2 regions of the Psychrobacillus sp. INOP01 genome follow, and region 1 is predicted to be linked to the other one. Evidence: riboswitches for the same ligand, from Rfam matches in the RefSeq annotation. Region 1 holds a riboswitch; the other holds the start of a gene.
What was found. A riboswitch is a leader RNA that binds a small molecule or an ion and turns the genes downstream of it on or off. The one in region 1 is predicted to bind thiamine pyrophosphate.
Positions count from the first base shown of each region.

Region 2: it holds a riboswitch for thiamine pyrophosphate, as region 1 does, so the genes downstream of both, KD050_RS12115 (YkoF family thiamine/hydroxymethylpyrimidine-binding protein) here and tenA (thiaminase II) in region 1, are expected to answer to the same signal.

Region 1 covers NZ_CP073315.1:4,270,709-4,278,884, forward strand. The annotation lists gene KD050_RS20985 (LLM class flavin-dependent oxidoreductase) at 1-500, shown strand, start outside; gene KD050_RS20990 (ester cyclase) at 632-1,057, shown strand; gene KD050_RS20995 (DUF4279 domain-containing protein) at 1,287-1,724, shown strand; gene KD050_RS21000 (VOC family protein) at 1,960-2,355, opposite strand; TPP riboswitch at 2,950-3,047, shown strand; TPP riboswitch at 3,110-3,208, shown strand; gene tenA (thiaminase II) at 3,284-3,973, shown strand; gene thiM (hydroxyethylthiazole kinase) at 3,954-4,697, shown strand; gene thiD (bifunctional hydroxymethylpyrimidine kinase/phosphomethylpyrimidine kinase) at 4,694-5,509, shown strand; gene thiE (thiamine phosphate synthase) at 5,499-6,113, shown strand; gene KD050_RS21025 (NAD-dependent epimerase/dehydratase family protein) at 6,534-7,292, opposite strand; gene KD050_RS21030 (LysR substrate-binding domain-containing protein) at 7,435-8,176, shown strand, end outside.
Region 2 covers NZ_CP073315.1:2,385,025-2,393,200, forward strand. The annotation lists gene KD050_RS12100 (energy-coupling factor transporter transmembrane component T family protein) at 1-77, opposite strand, end outside; gene KD050_RS12105 (ABC transporter ATP-binding protein) at 91-1,461, opposite strand; gene KD050_RS12110 (ECF transporter S component) at 1,454-2,035, opposite strand; gene KD050_RS12115 (YkoF family thiamine/hydroxymethylpyrimidine-binding protein) at 2,037-2,618, opposite strand; TPP riboswitch at 2,699-2,806, opposite strand; gene KD050_RS12120 (2-hydroxyacid dehydrogenase) at 3,034-3,993, shown strand; gene KD050_RS12125 (bifunctional diguanylate cyclase/phosphodiesterase) at 4,389-6,437, shown strand; gene KD050_RS12130 (DUF2971 domain-containing protein) at 6,561-7,481, shown strand; gene KD050_RS12135 (sporulation protein) at 7,773-8,176, shown strand, end outside.

The sequences.
Region 1 (8,176 bases):
TGCCACTGATGCTTGCAATTATCGGTGGAAACCCGATTCAGTTTGAACCGCTCGTGCAGCTTTATAAGAAAGCTGCAGCCCATGCTGGTCACGACGAATCACGGCTTAAGGTTGGATCACATTCGATAGGATTTATTGCAGAGAATACTGAAACAGCAGCAGATATGTTTTTCCCATCTACCCAGGCAGGCATGAATAAACTTGGCAAAGAGCGGGGTTGGGCTCATTATGACCGTACTAGCTTCGATGCCGCGCGCAGTTTTGAAGGTGCGCTGTATGTTGGAGATCCAGAAACTGTTGCTCAAAAGATTATTCACCTTCGTAAATATGTAGGCATCACACGCTTTATGATGTATGTTCCATTAAGCACTATGCCGCATGACCAAGTGATGAAAGCCATTGAGCTGCTAGGAACAGAGGTAGCGCCACGGGTTCGAGAGGAAATAACCAAGTGGGAAACTGAGACAGAAAATGTATCATCATTCAAGTTAGATTCATAATGCCTCATACTAAATTGAGAACTGGTAGGCCATCAAGCTTGCGGCGAAAAGCCCTCTATTCGTTTATCAGCTTCAAACGAAGACCATGCATTTGACGGTAACAGCATTGAAATAAATATGGAGGTGTTCAAATGACACCAGAACAAATAATTAGAAAATTTTTTGAAGAAGTACGATCAGGAAAAAATCCAGACTACTCAAATCAATTAATGTCCGAACAAGTATTGGCTCATCAAATTGTATCCGAGGAAGAACAAACAGTTTTAAGGACGCCTAAAGATTATGCTGAACACGTAAGAGAAATGATGGAAGCCTATGGTAATTATTCTTTAGAAATTCAAGAATTATTGGTACAAGGAAATAAAGTATATGTCCGTTGGAAACAAGTAGGTGCACACGTAGGAGTAGTCGATGGATATCAACCTACAGGACTTACTATAACTCAAATGACAAGTGCAGTATATAAGATAGAAGGTGGAAAAATTTCCGAGTATTGGATTCAAATTGATAGGTCAGGGATTCAAAAACAATTAGAGTACAATAAACATATTAAATAGTTATTTGATATTCCAAAGTGTTAGGATAATAAACTTTTCTTGAACTAAAGGGTGCTTTAGCAGAACAAGACCATCAACCATCATTCGATGGTCTATTTATATGTACAGAACAATCAAATAGATTTAGGCGATCCAGAAGTATTTCACTTAAACTAACGGGTGCTTTACTTCAAGAAGAATTGAAAGTATTTCGGTAGTCGAATAGTTAAACTAAGGGCAGGAGGTTTACATGGACAAAACATCGCTATATGCATATATTCTATTTAGCGGAAATGATGATTTCCCATTAGATGTCGTTACGGAAAGACTAGGCGTGCAACCTACGAAAACTTGGAAAGTAGGAGAACGAGTAGAGCCTAACCATCCAAAAAATCAGTTATTACGGTCATATACTGGTTGGCATTTTGAAATAGAAACTAAAGAATCACTAGATACAGAAGATGTATTACGTCCACTTTTAGAAGTATTCCAATCAAAGACAGATACGATTAATCAATTAAAAGAAGAACTTATTTTAGATGTACGTCTAGAGTTAGTTATACAGATTTACGATGGATATACTCCAGGATTAGTGATTTATCCTGAATTCAGTAAGTTCGCTGCAGAAATAAATGCTTTTTTAGACGTTGATATGTATGTGTTTTCTATTAATGATCCAAATGAATAAACGGACTATTATAAACTACATGTCCACATATAATAAAGATTACTAAGAATGTCAATTATTCTTCAACTAACGGGTGCTTTACTTCAAGAAGGGGTAAAGCCTTTTTTGTTGAACTAACGCGGCAGGTTAGTTTAATAAGAAAATGGGAGTTTTTATGTTCGCATTAGACTCATTATGTGTAATAGAAAGAAAGGCGCAAAAAAATTACGACTGTAACTTAAATAGAAAAAAATATTTACTGTTCTGGGTGAAGGATATTGCAGGCACTTAACCAATTTCCAGAAGGATCTTTAAATCCAAAACCACCAAATTCGCCTTGTAAATTTAAAGGACCAACTTCAACTTGTTTTCCTTCAAGCCACTCATATAATTCTTTTAAGGTAGGAGTATAAAAGTCAATTATGCTATGAACGATATTAGTATTTGTATTTGTGAATGATAATCCATTAATTTCTTCAGTTTCAACCAAGAAAATCGTTGGAACTCCTTTTGATTTCATAGTAAGCATAGCATTTTTTTTACCTTGAAAGTGGACTTCGGCACCCAGGATATCGATATAAAACTTTATAGATTCTTCTAAATTAGTAACTGGTATTTCCAGTGTAGCAATATGTGATATTAAATTAGTCATAGTAGCCTCCTGTGTTTTGTTTGCACATATATTTTTCTACACTCAATTAAGAAATCCTTCTTAAGTTTCATTAAGAATGGAATGTCTTATCAAACAAGCCGTTTACATCAAGAACAAGATTCTTTAATGATAGATACAGAATACCTATCTGAATTGTTCGAAAAAGGTTTACCAACTTTAAATCAAACAATTACTATAATTTCAACTACTTTAAATATAAGATATAAAGAAATTATTCAAGAAATCCTTTTATGTATGTATCAACAAGATATGTTCAAAGAACTAATTAGTTTTCTATTTCCGGAAGAAGTAAAGAACCTATAATTAAAATTACTTAGTGTTTCACAGTGAACCCCCAGTGAGTAAACTGTCCGCTTAGGGTTAACTTTATTAATTTTTAACTTCTCATGCAGTAGCTTGAAGTTAAATAACTGTATTTAGTATACAGATTCCGAACTGCCTATATCGTTAATTGAATTTAAACAAGTTCCCAAAGCGGGATTTGGGAATATTTTTTTGACTATTTGTAGTGGTGTAGTAGTTTAAGATAAGCTTGTTAAAATCCATTTGTTTTGATACACTCAAGCTAATTAAATGCATTTGCAGGGGGACACATTGGTGTTGAGAAGGTAAAATCTGACCCTTAGAACCTGACCGTTAATACGGACGTAGGGAGCAAAGTACATACAAATTATGAATTTGTACTTACTAGGGCTCCGCGTATTTTTTACGTGGAGCCTTTCTTATGCAAATACTTTAATTGCGGGGGGACACTTTGGTGTTGAGAAGGTTAAAACCTGACCCTTAGAACCTGACAGTTAACACTGACGTAGGGAGCAATTAGTGGTGTAGTTTACACTTTTTGGGCGTCTCTATTTTTAGAGACGCCTTTTTTTGCACTTACGTCCACCAATGAGGAGGACTATGTATGGAATTTTGTGAAAAAGTGAGGAAAGAAACGAATGTTTATTTTGAGGCAAGCTTCGAGCATCCATTTGTACGAGGCATTGCAGATGGAACTTTGCCGTTAGAGAAATTTAAGTTTTATATGCTACAAGATTCGTATTATTTAAAGCATTACACAAAAGTCCTGGCGCTTGCAGCAGCGAAAGCAACAAATGAAGAGGATATTCACTATTTTTTAGACACGGCACGATTTATTCATGAAGCCGAGTTGGAACTTCATCGTACGACGTTTAAGGATTTAGGCGTTACAGCTGAGGAAATTGAACAATTTGAAGCAGCACCTGCAGCCTATAACTATGTGAGTCATATGTATCAGGCGGTTCATACTGGAGATGTTGCAGAAGCATTTGCAGCGATTTTACCTTGCCCGTGGCTGTATCAAGAAATCGGGCAAAAAATAAAACAAGCTTCGCCTAATATACCGTTATATGCCCAATGGATTGCCCTATATGGATCAGACAAGATGAAAGAAACGATCGAAAAGCAAAAGAAAATGATGAATCGTTTAGCAGCAGAGCAACAGGAAAAAGAAAAATGGTTATATGAGCATTTTAAGAAAAGTTGTTACTATGAATGGCAGTTTTGGGAAATGGCTTGGACGATGCAAAATTGGATGCAGGAGGTGTATATCGTTGAGCCTGCAAAAAATTAATACACAAAAACCTCTCGTACATTGCATCACAAACTATGTAGTGGCGAATTTCACCGCAAATGGCTTGCTGGCGATTGGTGCTTCCCCTGTGATGGCTGATGCACAAGAGGAAGTAGCCGAAATGGCGAGTAAAGCGGATGCATTACTTCTCAATATTGGGACACTTAATGAACGCACCATTTCTTCGATGCAAGTAGCTGGCCAAAGTGCAAATACGCACCACGTGCCGATTGTGTTAGATCCTGTTGGTGCAGGGGCAACCGTTTTTCGTACACGTACAACGCTTGCCTTATTACAACAGTTAAAGGTGAGCTTAATTCGCTGTAATATAGGAGAACTCGCTGCCATTGCCGGTGTCAATTGGCATTCAAAAGGTGTGGATAGCGGTTCAGGGAAACTTGATGTTGTACAAACTGCCAAAACCGTTGCAAGGAACTATAATTGCTTGGTCATTGTCACAGGTGAAACAGATGTATTAACAGACGGTGTTCAAGTGGCACTGATTACGGGCGGTCATGAAAAGATCACGAAAGTGACGGGCAGTGGCTGTTTACTTAGTGCGATTTGTACAGCCCTACTTGCAAGTAGTACGGAGCCTTTTTCGGATTTAGCGAATTTATTACGTGAATATAAACAGATAAGTGAATGGGCTTATGGGCCGATTGGTACGTTGCATGAAAATGTACTGAACCATTTAGAACGATTAGCGGAGGGAACAAAATGATTGCATGTACAATAGCAGGTTCAGACAGTGGTGGCGGCGCTGGTATTCAAGCAGATCTGAAAACATTTCAGGAATTAGGGGTGTTTGGCACATCGGTCATTACAGCATTAACTGCACAAAATACAACAGGTGTGCATGGGATTTTTACAACAACTGCATCGTTTGTACAAACACAGCTAAAGGCAGTACTCGATGATTTTGATGTAAAAGCGATCAAAACAGGCATGTTGTTTGATGCAGGAATTATTGAAAGCGTAGTTGCGTTGCTGAAAGAGCAGCAAATTCCGTTAATAGTGGACCCCGTCATGATGGCAAAAGGAGGCGCTAGTTTGTTACAGCAGCAGGCGATACGTGCGATGAAGGAACAATTATTACCAATTGCAACCATTTGTACCCCGAATATCCCAGAAGCAGAGGTACTAACAGGTCGAACGATCCAAACGAAACAACAGATTGACCAAGCAGCGGGCGAATTATTAGCGTTAGGCGTACAATGCGTTGTCATGAAAGGCGGGCATCTAGATGGAGAATTGGCGACTGATACGGTGTATTGGAACGGCAGGCATTTTACGATGACAACACCACGTGTACAAACAAAAGCTACGCATGGCACAGGCTGTACATTTTCTGCTGCCCTTACGGCACAGTTAGCGAAAGGCTTATTAATGAAAGAAGCCATGATCGAGGCAAAGAAATTTATACATTTAGCCATTTCCAACCCTTTATCTATTGGTCAAGGTCATGGACCTACCAATCATTTTGCGTACAAATGTGCAGAAGGAAAATGCGAGGTACTGATTCATGAATCGTAATATGTTGAATGTTTATTTTATTATGGGAACGCAAAATAGCCAGGAGCCTCTTGAAACACTTAAAAAAGCATTGCAAACAGGTATTTCTTGTTTCCAATTCCGTGAAAAAGGTGAAGGCTGTTTAACGGGTGCAGCTTATGAGGCGTTTGCGTTTGCCTGTCAAAAACTGTGCAAAGCGTATAACGTGCCCTTTATTGTGAATGACGACATCGAATTGGCACTAAAAATGGATGCGGATGGGATTCATGTGGGGCAAGATGATGTGATTATCACCGAATTTCGCTCACTTGCCAAAGATAAAATTGTGGGGGTTTCTGTACATAATGAACAGGAGCTAGCCCAAGCTGTAAGAAACGGAGCTGATTATGTAGGCATCGGGCCCATTTATCCAACGAAATCAAAGCATGATGCAAAACCACCGGCAGGGCTCGATTTTCTACAAACTGCAAGAAAGCAGTACCCGCATTTTCCGATTGTCGGGATTGGGGGCATTGATGAACACAATGCTCACAAAGTTCGAGCAAGTGGAGCTGATGGTGTAGCGGTTATTTCTGTTATTTGTGAAAGTGCAGATTTAAAAAAGACGATACAAAAATTAAGTTAGGAGAACGACTAATGGAACTAGATAAACAAACCCTATTAGTTACGGGCGCAACGGGACCCCCATTAGGTCACCCCCTATGTATAATATAAATAAACATACCGTATTAAGATATATTAAATAAGAAAATTCCGAATTTTCTCTATAACCTTGTTCAACTAACGGGTGCTTTAGCAGAACAGGGCTTGGTTTTACCCCTTTAGATATGATTGTCTAAAGGGGTGTTTATTATGTTGAAAAGGAAAAGAACATCTGTGGAACTAGTGGTGACAATAGAGTTGTTCCACAAATTAGACAGAAGAATAGGGTGCTTTATCTGGCAAAATTGGAATATTTATTGAATATAGAAACTGTAGATATTAAAAATGGAACAAATAAAAGCTAAATAACAATAATATAATCTCTTTTCTAGATATGCGTTTATCAAGAATCAAAGAACTTAATACCACTTAGTACAAAAGCATCAGAACTTGGGCTATAACCAACTAACTTTCTTGTTCCTTCAATATCAATTCGTTTAAACCTGTTGTTAGATACACCATGTAAAATTGAAAATGGAGGTAAGTTCTTTGCCGTCATCGACTTTAAGAGAAGGTCCATAAAATCTTCTGGGCTTAAGTATGCACTCATATCTCTAGCTGTTAGTGGTTTACCATATGGATTATAATCATCATATGCACCTATACGAATAGCAAGACTTTGTAACCCTTCTTCATAAGCAAAATAAGAAGCAACAGCCTCTGCAAAACACTTACTTACCCCGTACATATTTTTGGGTCTCGTGGGTGAAAAAGCATGTGGTTGATAATCCAAAGGATAGCCTTCAATTGTTTGAGCACTTGAAGCAACTATCACTTTGGATACATTATTATTACTAGCAGCTCTAAAAATATTATAGGTTCCCTTTATATGATTTTCTAATAAGGAGCCATAAAAATCAGCATTTGGTGAAGGATTACCTGCCAAGTGTATAACTATATCTATACCTTTCGTAAATTCTTGACAAGCAGCTAAATCAGAAACATCTAAATATATGATTTCATGATTTGTATCTTTAAAAATTTCTAAAGCAGATAAGTTAATATCTGCTAGCCGTAACTGGTAATTCCCTTGCTTTTCTAGGAACCTTGTAACATCTTGGCCAATCTTACCTGCAGCACCTGTAACTAAAATTTTTTGCATTTCACTTCATCCTTCCATGAAAAATACATCCCTTGTCAAGGGTCATATAATAGAGCATGCACTTATTATAAGTTTGTTATGGCATTAAATAAAACGAAGAAATATAATGGAAACATGAATAAAATTCATAAGGAGGAACATAGTGACTTTAACAAAATATGAAATATTTAACAAAGTGGCAGAACTCAATAGTTTTACAAAAGCTGCAGAAGTGTTAGGTTTCACCCAATCTGCTGTAAGTCATGCAATTAGCAGTTTGGAAAAAGAGTTTTCCTTTCCTTTATTTATTCGCAATCACTCTACTTTAACATTGACCAAAAATGCAGAGGAGCTTTTAATTACTGTTCGGAAAATTTTATACTATAACAACATGCTGAAGCAGGAAGTAGCCGCTATCAATGGGTTCCAAAAAGGAATAGTTAGAGTGGGGGTTTTTTCGAGTATTTCTAAAAACTGGATTCCTGGTATTCTTAAAAAAATGGAGGAAAAGTTTCCAAATATTGAAATCGAATTACTGGAAGGAAACTATGCTGAGGTTGAGAATTGGTTACAAAACGGGAGATTAGATTGTGGATTTATTAATAATGATACTTACTTTGAATCATTTGAAAAATCCTTTGAAATCGTACAATTGAAGAGGGATCGACTTTTATGTGTTGTATCTAACCAATCCCCATTATGTAAGGAAAACCAAGTATCAATGCAACAAATAGAAAATGTACCTTTTATTATGCCAACATATCAGTGTTATGATGATATTCAAAAAATATTTAGGGAGAATAAAGTTAGCCCCAATATTCGATTCGAAAATATGAATGAATACTCGGTGATCTCCATGGTGGAGAATAATCTAGGAATTAGTATATTGCCAGAAATGATTATAC
Region 2 (8,176 bases), 1.9 Mb from region 1:
CAAAAAACAAGTGGAGTCCAAGGGTCGAAGAAGAATGCCATCGTGAACATACAAATCGTAATCGCTAAAAATTTCACCGAAGGATTCATCCTATGCAAAGCATTCTTCATGATGTACCATTCCTTTCGGATGAAGTAGGTGATGATCCAGTAACAATTGTCTGTCTTCCCACACAGTGTCAGCTGTATACTTTCCAGTCAAATGGCCATCTTTCATCAATAAAATCGAGTCAGCCAAACAATGAGCGAACTCCATATCATGAGTGACGATCAAAAATGTGGTACCTTCGTGTGCACGTTCATCGATTAATTGAAATAACTCGGACAAAGCCGCTGAGTCCTGACCAGAAGTCGGTTCATCCATTAGAATAATCTCTCTCCCATCACAAAGCATTGCTGCAATAGCCACTCGTCGCTTTTGCCCATGACTTACTGAAAATGGGTGGGAATCCGCAATAGGTAGCAGCTTCAATCTAGTCAACATTTCATCCACATTATTTCCGCCACCATAACCAACTTCGTCTCGCACATTTTTGGTAAGAAATAAAAACTCGGGAGATTGAGGAACATATCCTAAATACTTAGGTTGTACAGCCCCACTAGAAGGAACTAGCTGACATAATGCTTTCAACAAAGTAGACTTTCCGCTACCATTTGGTCCAGCAAGTACTGTTATTTCACCACGATTTAACGTAAAAGTGGTTTCTTGCAAAATGGGTTCTGCTAGTACTCTACTAACTACTAATGAAGCATTTTCTTGTATACTGCTTTTTCGTTTTTCTAACTTAGGAGTTACTTCGCCTTTATGCAAGGAAATACTTCTGTCAAAAAAGTCCCCCCATAAATCCAATCGATGCTCAATGGCCACAATCGTCATCTTTCGTTTTTGCTGTAAATCATCTAACCACTCTACATACTTTTTTGCAGTATAAGGATCTAAATGAGAGAGTGGTTCGTCTAGTAGCAGTATTTCCGGGTCCATAATAAGTGCGCATGCAGTAGCAATGCGTTGCTTTTGTCCACCAGATAGCTTCTGAATGATTGCGTGGCGAAACTCAGTTAACTCGGTTAAAGTCAGTACACCAGAGATTCTTTTTTCCATTTCTTCATGTTTAGTATGCAAATTTTCAAGCGTAAAAGCGAGTTCTTCTTCGACTGTTTGCATGCAAAACTGAGCATCTGGATCTTGAAAGACAGTTGCTATACGGTGGTTTATTTCCCCGGGAATAAAGGAAAGGCTATCTTTTTCAAAAAGTTTTACTGAGCCAGCCATAATTCCATCGCAGTTATCCGGATACAATCGATTACATAAATAAAGTAATGTCGTTTTCCCGCATCCACTTGGACCAGTGATGACTATACGTTCCCCTCGCTGCACGGTAAACGAAAGATCCTCCAGTATCCAATTTTCTTCATCTGGATAACGGAAACTTACTTTCTCAAATTGAATAACCTCATGCACGAACCTCACCCTTTTTCGAACGGGAAATAGCATATCCGCGAAGAGAACCGGTTGCAAGTAATCCGTCTGCTACTGCCTTTCCACCGACACCTGCAAGCAATGCCCCGCTTAGCACACGAATTCCGAGCATAAGTGCAACATAGCCGGTGCTATACACCGTAAATCCACCTAGAAAGTATCCATACGCAAAACTAAATAGTGAAGAACCGACACCAGCTAACATTAACACCCACAAGTCAAAGCGTTTGTAACGCGTTGCAGCAAATACTGCCTCTGCACCTAAACCTTGAATCACCCCTGAAAGAATTAATCGAGGTCCAACAGCATTTCCTAACAACACCTCTATAGCAGCAGCAATCGTTTCAGAAATAACTGCAGCACCGGGTTTTCGAATAATATACATACAAATAATTGACACGATAAACCAAATGCCAAAAATCCATTCATATGCAATCGGTCCTATAAAGCCAGCCCAAATATTGCCGACATGTAAAAATAGCAAGTAAACAATACCAAACACAACTGCAAATAAAGACATAAGTACAATCTCTTTTAACTTCCAAGATTTCAGCATATTAAAGACCCCCATGCGAAGGACTATTAATACTCATTGAAACCGTCATCACTAAATGCTTATATTCTTCAGAGCGAGCATTTGTAAAAGCTTCTTCGTAAAAAGCGAATACATCATGAATATCACCGTGAATTCCACTTGCATAATGCATCGACTCATTGAACACACCACGTTCTTTTGCTCGGTCTACCTCTCTGTAAATAACGTCCATATAATCAGGGTTATTCATTGGATAAAGGGCGAATTGGGAAGATACATATTGCTTCGTTATGTCATTATTCGCGACTTCATCTCCTTTGTCCAAATACACATCACCCGCAGAATCACCAGGACAACCTGCGGAAAAAGTACCAGATAAAGCAACGTGCACACCTGTTTTAGCGGCATTCAAAGTAATCGCTTTTGCCACATTAAATACATGTAATTGTTTCCCACGAATGACCGTTGACACGTCATCTGTATGCATCCACACATTCGAAGTATCCGTCTCCTTCAAAGCATCTTTAATCACCTTAATAAAATCATTTGTCATCGGATGTAACGAAAAACGAAATCCGATAATTGGGCTTAATCCACATTCCATTTATAAAACCTCCCTATATATTTTCATAAAAAAAGACCACATCCGTGAAGATGCAGTCACTAATCCAATACAAAAATATTAGGAAAGTCACCGCACTTCCTCACGCAGGTATTATCCTGATCGAGTAATAAGGGATCGGAGCTAAAAAGCTCTCATCACAGCCAAAGTGGGCACCCCTAGTGCAGAAAACGGTATGTAGTTTTTTTAATGTGCCCAAAGTATAACGTAGCTTTTTAAAGATGTAAATATGTTTGCAAAAATTCATACTTTCGTCCATGCTTTATTAAACACAACTATTTGGGTGCTGGGTGACTCATACTACTGACCGAAATGGAGGAACACCGGAAAGAAGCAGAGAAACACCCGAAAGTACAAAAGTAACACCTGAATAAATAAATTAAAGGGGGAAGAAGTTTTGGACAAATTATACATTACACGTAAACTACCTGAGGAGATTGTAGAGCCCTTAAGAAAAAAATTCGATGTACAAATGTGGCATAGCGAAAGCATTGCTATGACATATGATGAAATAAAAACAAATGCCAAAGAAGCACATGCTTTATGGACGATGCTATCTGATAATATCGATCGTGCACTAATAGAAAGTCTTCCAAATGTAAAAGTAATAAGTAACTTTGGTGTTGGCTATAACAATATAGACGTAGAGGCTGCCAAGGAGCATAGAATCATTGTTACTAACACACCTGGTGTACTAACAGAGACAACAGCAGACTTAACAATTGCTTTGCTATTGGCGACAGCCCGTCGAATTACAGAGGTTGAACAAGAAATTCGTGCAGGTAATTGGACTTCCCGGTCACCGATGCAATATACAGGAATGGATGTATTCGGTGCTACGCTTGGAATTGTTGGAATGGGTCGCATAGGGGAAGCAGTTGCTAGGCGTGCGAAAGGCTTTGACATGAACGTGTTATATCACAATCGTACTAGAAAACCAGATGCAGAAGAAACATATGGTTTTACTTATGCTGAATTAGACGACTTATTAAAGCAATCTGATTTTGTCATTCTGTTAACTCCACTAACACCAGAAACAAAGGGACTTATAGGTGAACGTGAACTAAACCTTATGAAGGAAACAGCAGCAATTATTAATGTCGCACGAGGTGGCATTGTTGATGAACAAGCTCTTTATGAAGCACTAGTATCCAAAAAAATATGGGCTGCAGGACTTGATGTATTTGAACAGGAGCCTGTACCGATGGATCATCCTTTATTGACATTACCTAACGTAACTGTGTTACCCCATATCGGTAGTGCCAGTATAAGAACACGTTTAGCAATGATGCAATTAAATGCAAAAGATATAGAAGCAGTGTTAGAAAACAGAGAACCTCAAAATCGTATTGTATAATGCTTAAAGAGTGGTCCTAATATATAAGGACCACTCTTTCTTTTTCACTAATTAATCAAACTAAATATCTCTCAATTGTAGATCAAATTACCTCTGATAATCCTTCTCTAAAGTAGAAAATTCAAAAAATCAAAGATTGAATCTAAGTGCCTATACAAAAACACGTAAATTTCATAATAAATACCATAAAAACAACGCATATAGATCATATAGTTAGATCTAAGTATTCAGAATTATTTAATAGTACATGTTGCTAATCCAATATTCATTGTACCTTAAACATAAGTGGGGGAAAACGAGCGTGATCGTAAATATATGAAAAATATTAGTTATTTAATATTTTCTAAATTTTTGACTAGGAAATAGATGTGTTATAGTCTAAATGATGGAGAGGGGTGGAGAATATTTTCAATATTAATAACGAAAGTCCTGTAAATAATTCGTATATAGAAATAAGTGGCGAATACTCTGGGTTAATAGTAGTGCTTTCGGTCGTCATAGCAGTAGTGGCATCCTATACGGCCCTGTCATTGAATAACCGAGCAAGAGAAAATAGTTTTTTTCATAAGAATTTCTGGTTATTGCTTGCCTCTATCTGTTTAGGATTTGGTATATGGTCTATGCATTTTGTAGGGATGGGTGCTTTTTCGTTACCAGTATACATGGATTACAACAATATTATTACGTTAGTTTCAATTATTCCTGCTATGCTAGCATCATTTATAGCTTTCTATTTGGCGAACCTTCCAAGACGAAACGTTTGGTCATACATTTTCGCTGGGATTGCAATGGGGGCAGGAATTTCCTCCATGCACTATATAGGGATGTATGCGATGGAAATGGATGCTGTCTATACTTATGACAGCCTACTGTTTGTAGCATCTATTTGTATTGCAATTATTGTTTCTGTAATTGCAGTCTACATTTTTTCAACGGTCCAAGCGTATAAGGAAAATTATATAATTCAACTTTTAATATCCTTAATCATGGGATTGGCTATCTCTAGTATGCATTATACAGGCATGGCTGCTATGCACTTTTATATTCCAAAAGGGTATGAATTGGACTTTGAGCATATCCATATGACGGAAATGTATGGACTAGCAATTATTGTGACGGTGGGTATGGCAATGATTTTGGGAATATTATTACTATCTAGCTTGATAGACCGTTACATCCAGTACCGTGCAAATTATTATGATGCATTAACACAATTACCAAATCGCCGGTTGTTTGAGAAAAAACTTCAGTCGCCTAAGGTTTTAGCTGTTTGGCATATACATGACTTGGAATATATTAATAGAGAGTTCAATTATGCTTTCGGTGATGATATGATTCGCGCGTTAGTACATCTCTTCAAATCTAAGGCACCCTCAAAGATAGAGACTTATCGAATAGAAGGGCATCGTATTGCTCTAATAGCTAGGGATGTGGATAGTGCAAAACAATTAATAGATGCTTTGAAGGAAATAGCAGATGTTCTTCGTCAACCTATACGCGTTAGAGACCAAGAAGTTTTTTCGTATGGCGTATGTGCAATATCTGAAGCAGATCATTCTGATAATACTTCTACTATTTATACAAATGTACTTGCGGTACTAAACTACCCATCTATTACGTATAATCATGATATTGTTTACTTTGACCCCAATATACATACGTATACATTTGAACGTGAAATAGCAGAAGACATCAATAGAGCTATGAGAGAAGATGAATTATTTCTCGTTTACCAACCGAAAGTTCGCATAACCTTTCAAAACATTGCAGGTCTTGAGACATTATTAAGATGGGATCATCCGAAGTATGGTGTTCTTTCACCTGCTGTTTTTATTCCTATTTTAGAGGAATATGATCGTATGATTAATGTGACAAATTGGATAATCGACAAAGTGTGTCAACAAATAGCTAACTGGAAACAAGATAATATTTCATTTAAGCAAGTTGCTATCAATATTCCAGGGGATTATGTAACTTCACCGCTATTATTAAAGGTATTAACACAAAAACTGAATGATTATGGTCTGGAACCCCCGCAGATAGAATTAGAAATAACAGAGAATAGTTTTGTTAAAAATATGGAAGAAGCTATGAGAGCGGTAGGAGCGTTTAGACGAGAAGGTTTCTCTGTCGCATTGGACGACTTTGGCACTGGCGTATCATCACTTTCTTATTTAAAGCAAATGCCGATATCCACCTTAAAAATAGATAAATCTTTTATAGATGATGTACCGATATCACCTAAAGATTCAGCAATTGTTCAAGCTATTATTACATTAGGAGAATCATTAGACTTAAATGTGGTCATCGAAGGAGTAGAAACGAAGGAGCAAGTAAATTTCTTAACAAACACTAGTAAAGACCCTATTTTTCAAGGATATTATTTTGCAAAACCGATGAAGCCTCTTGACCTTATTAAGTGGTATCAAGGAACTATGATATAGAAGCCAGAGTGGAAGGATGAATTCTTTCTATTTCTGGTTTTTTATTTTTCCATAAAAATTCAATGGCTTTTGGACATAAAAAGAGGGAAGTAATACTATAAAAGTATAGGAGGTGCTTATGAAGTGTCTAGATATGAGATAGAGCAAAACCTTACAAACATCGATATGAAGGCTCTTATTCCGTTAATAAGTAAGGAATTTAGAAAATACTTTACTAAAAATATTAAAGCGTTATATCACTATACAAACTTAGAAGGCGCACAAGGGATAATTAGCGATAAAACCTTTTGGGCTTCGCATATAAAGTTTATGAATGATTCTAAAGAATATAGTCATGGGCTAGAGGTCTGTGAAAGTATCGTACAGAAGCTCATTCATGAATTACCGGTAGAAAATCCTAGAAGAGCATACTTAGAAGAGGTTTTTACAATTCTAGAGGAGCAGGATACAGATATTTTTGTCGTGTCATTTTGCGAAAGTGGAGACCTACTAAGTCAGTGGAGAGGATATAGCAGAAGTCAGCATGGAATCTCAATTGGCTTTGACTTTTCATCCTTATTCGATGTTTCCTTTCATTTAAGTGAAGAAAACTTTTTTCCTCGAAAGGTGATATACGATCATAAGCTGCAAGAGAGAATTATTCGCAGAATTATAAACGTCTCGCTCATTAGCCTAGAGCTAAGCGAAGTAAAACCACAATTCTCGCCAAAGGAAGTGGCAAGAACGATTGGATACTTTCTTCCACTTTTTAAACATGCTACTTTTTCAGAGGAAAAGGAATGGCGAATTATTGTGACGAACTCCAAGAGTATGCCGTATCAGCATGAGCTCAAATTTCGTGCGCGAGATAATATTATTCTTCCATATATCGAGTTAGAAACACATAACAAAGTACTTCAAAATGACAATAGGCTTCCTGTCAATCAAATCATTATAGGCCCTTCTGGAACCAATGAATTCACAGCACGAAGTATTAATTATTATTTGAAAAATGTTGGATACCCAACTGTACCTATTAAACTTTCCCATATTCCTTATCGATAATAAGAAAAGCGGCAGACGCCCTCTAATTCAACAGCGGTGACAGGATGAAATTACCACTACTTTAACTTAATCTAATTCTATTATTACAGCGATAAGCTATGCAAAATATTATTGTTGAGAACTACACCCTTTATAGATTGAAGGCGTGCCCGCGGAAAGCATCCGCCTGAAACGACTCGGGCTGTATTGAACAGATGATGAACAGGAAGCAGATTCTTTTTTTATAACAAAGTGAAACCTATTACAGTGTAAAAGCGTAAATATGGTATAAAAATTAAAGGAGAAGTGCTTATGTCATTTTTCAATAAAGTATTGGCAAGTATCGGAGTTGGCGGGGCTAAAGTAGACACTAAATTAGAAAAGTCAGAGTTTACTGCTGGAGAAATCATGCAAGGTGTAGTGGAGGTAAGTGGTGGAAACGTAGAACAACAGATTGATGCGATCTACTTAACGCTAAATACAACTTATATTCGTGAATCGAATGATCGAAAATACACGGATGTAGCGGCTATTCAAAAACATAAAGTTACTGAACCTTTTACAATTGGAGCAAATGAAAAGAAAGTAATCCCCTTTTCACTAACACTTCCTGAAGACGCACCAGTTACTTATGGAAGCACCCGTGTATGGGTTAGCACAGGACTAGATATCAAGAATAGTGTAGATCCTACAGACAAAGATTATATTAACGTACG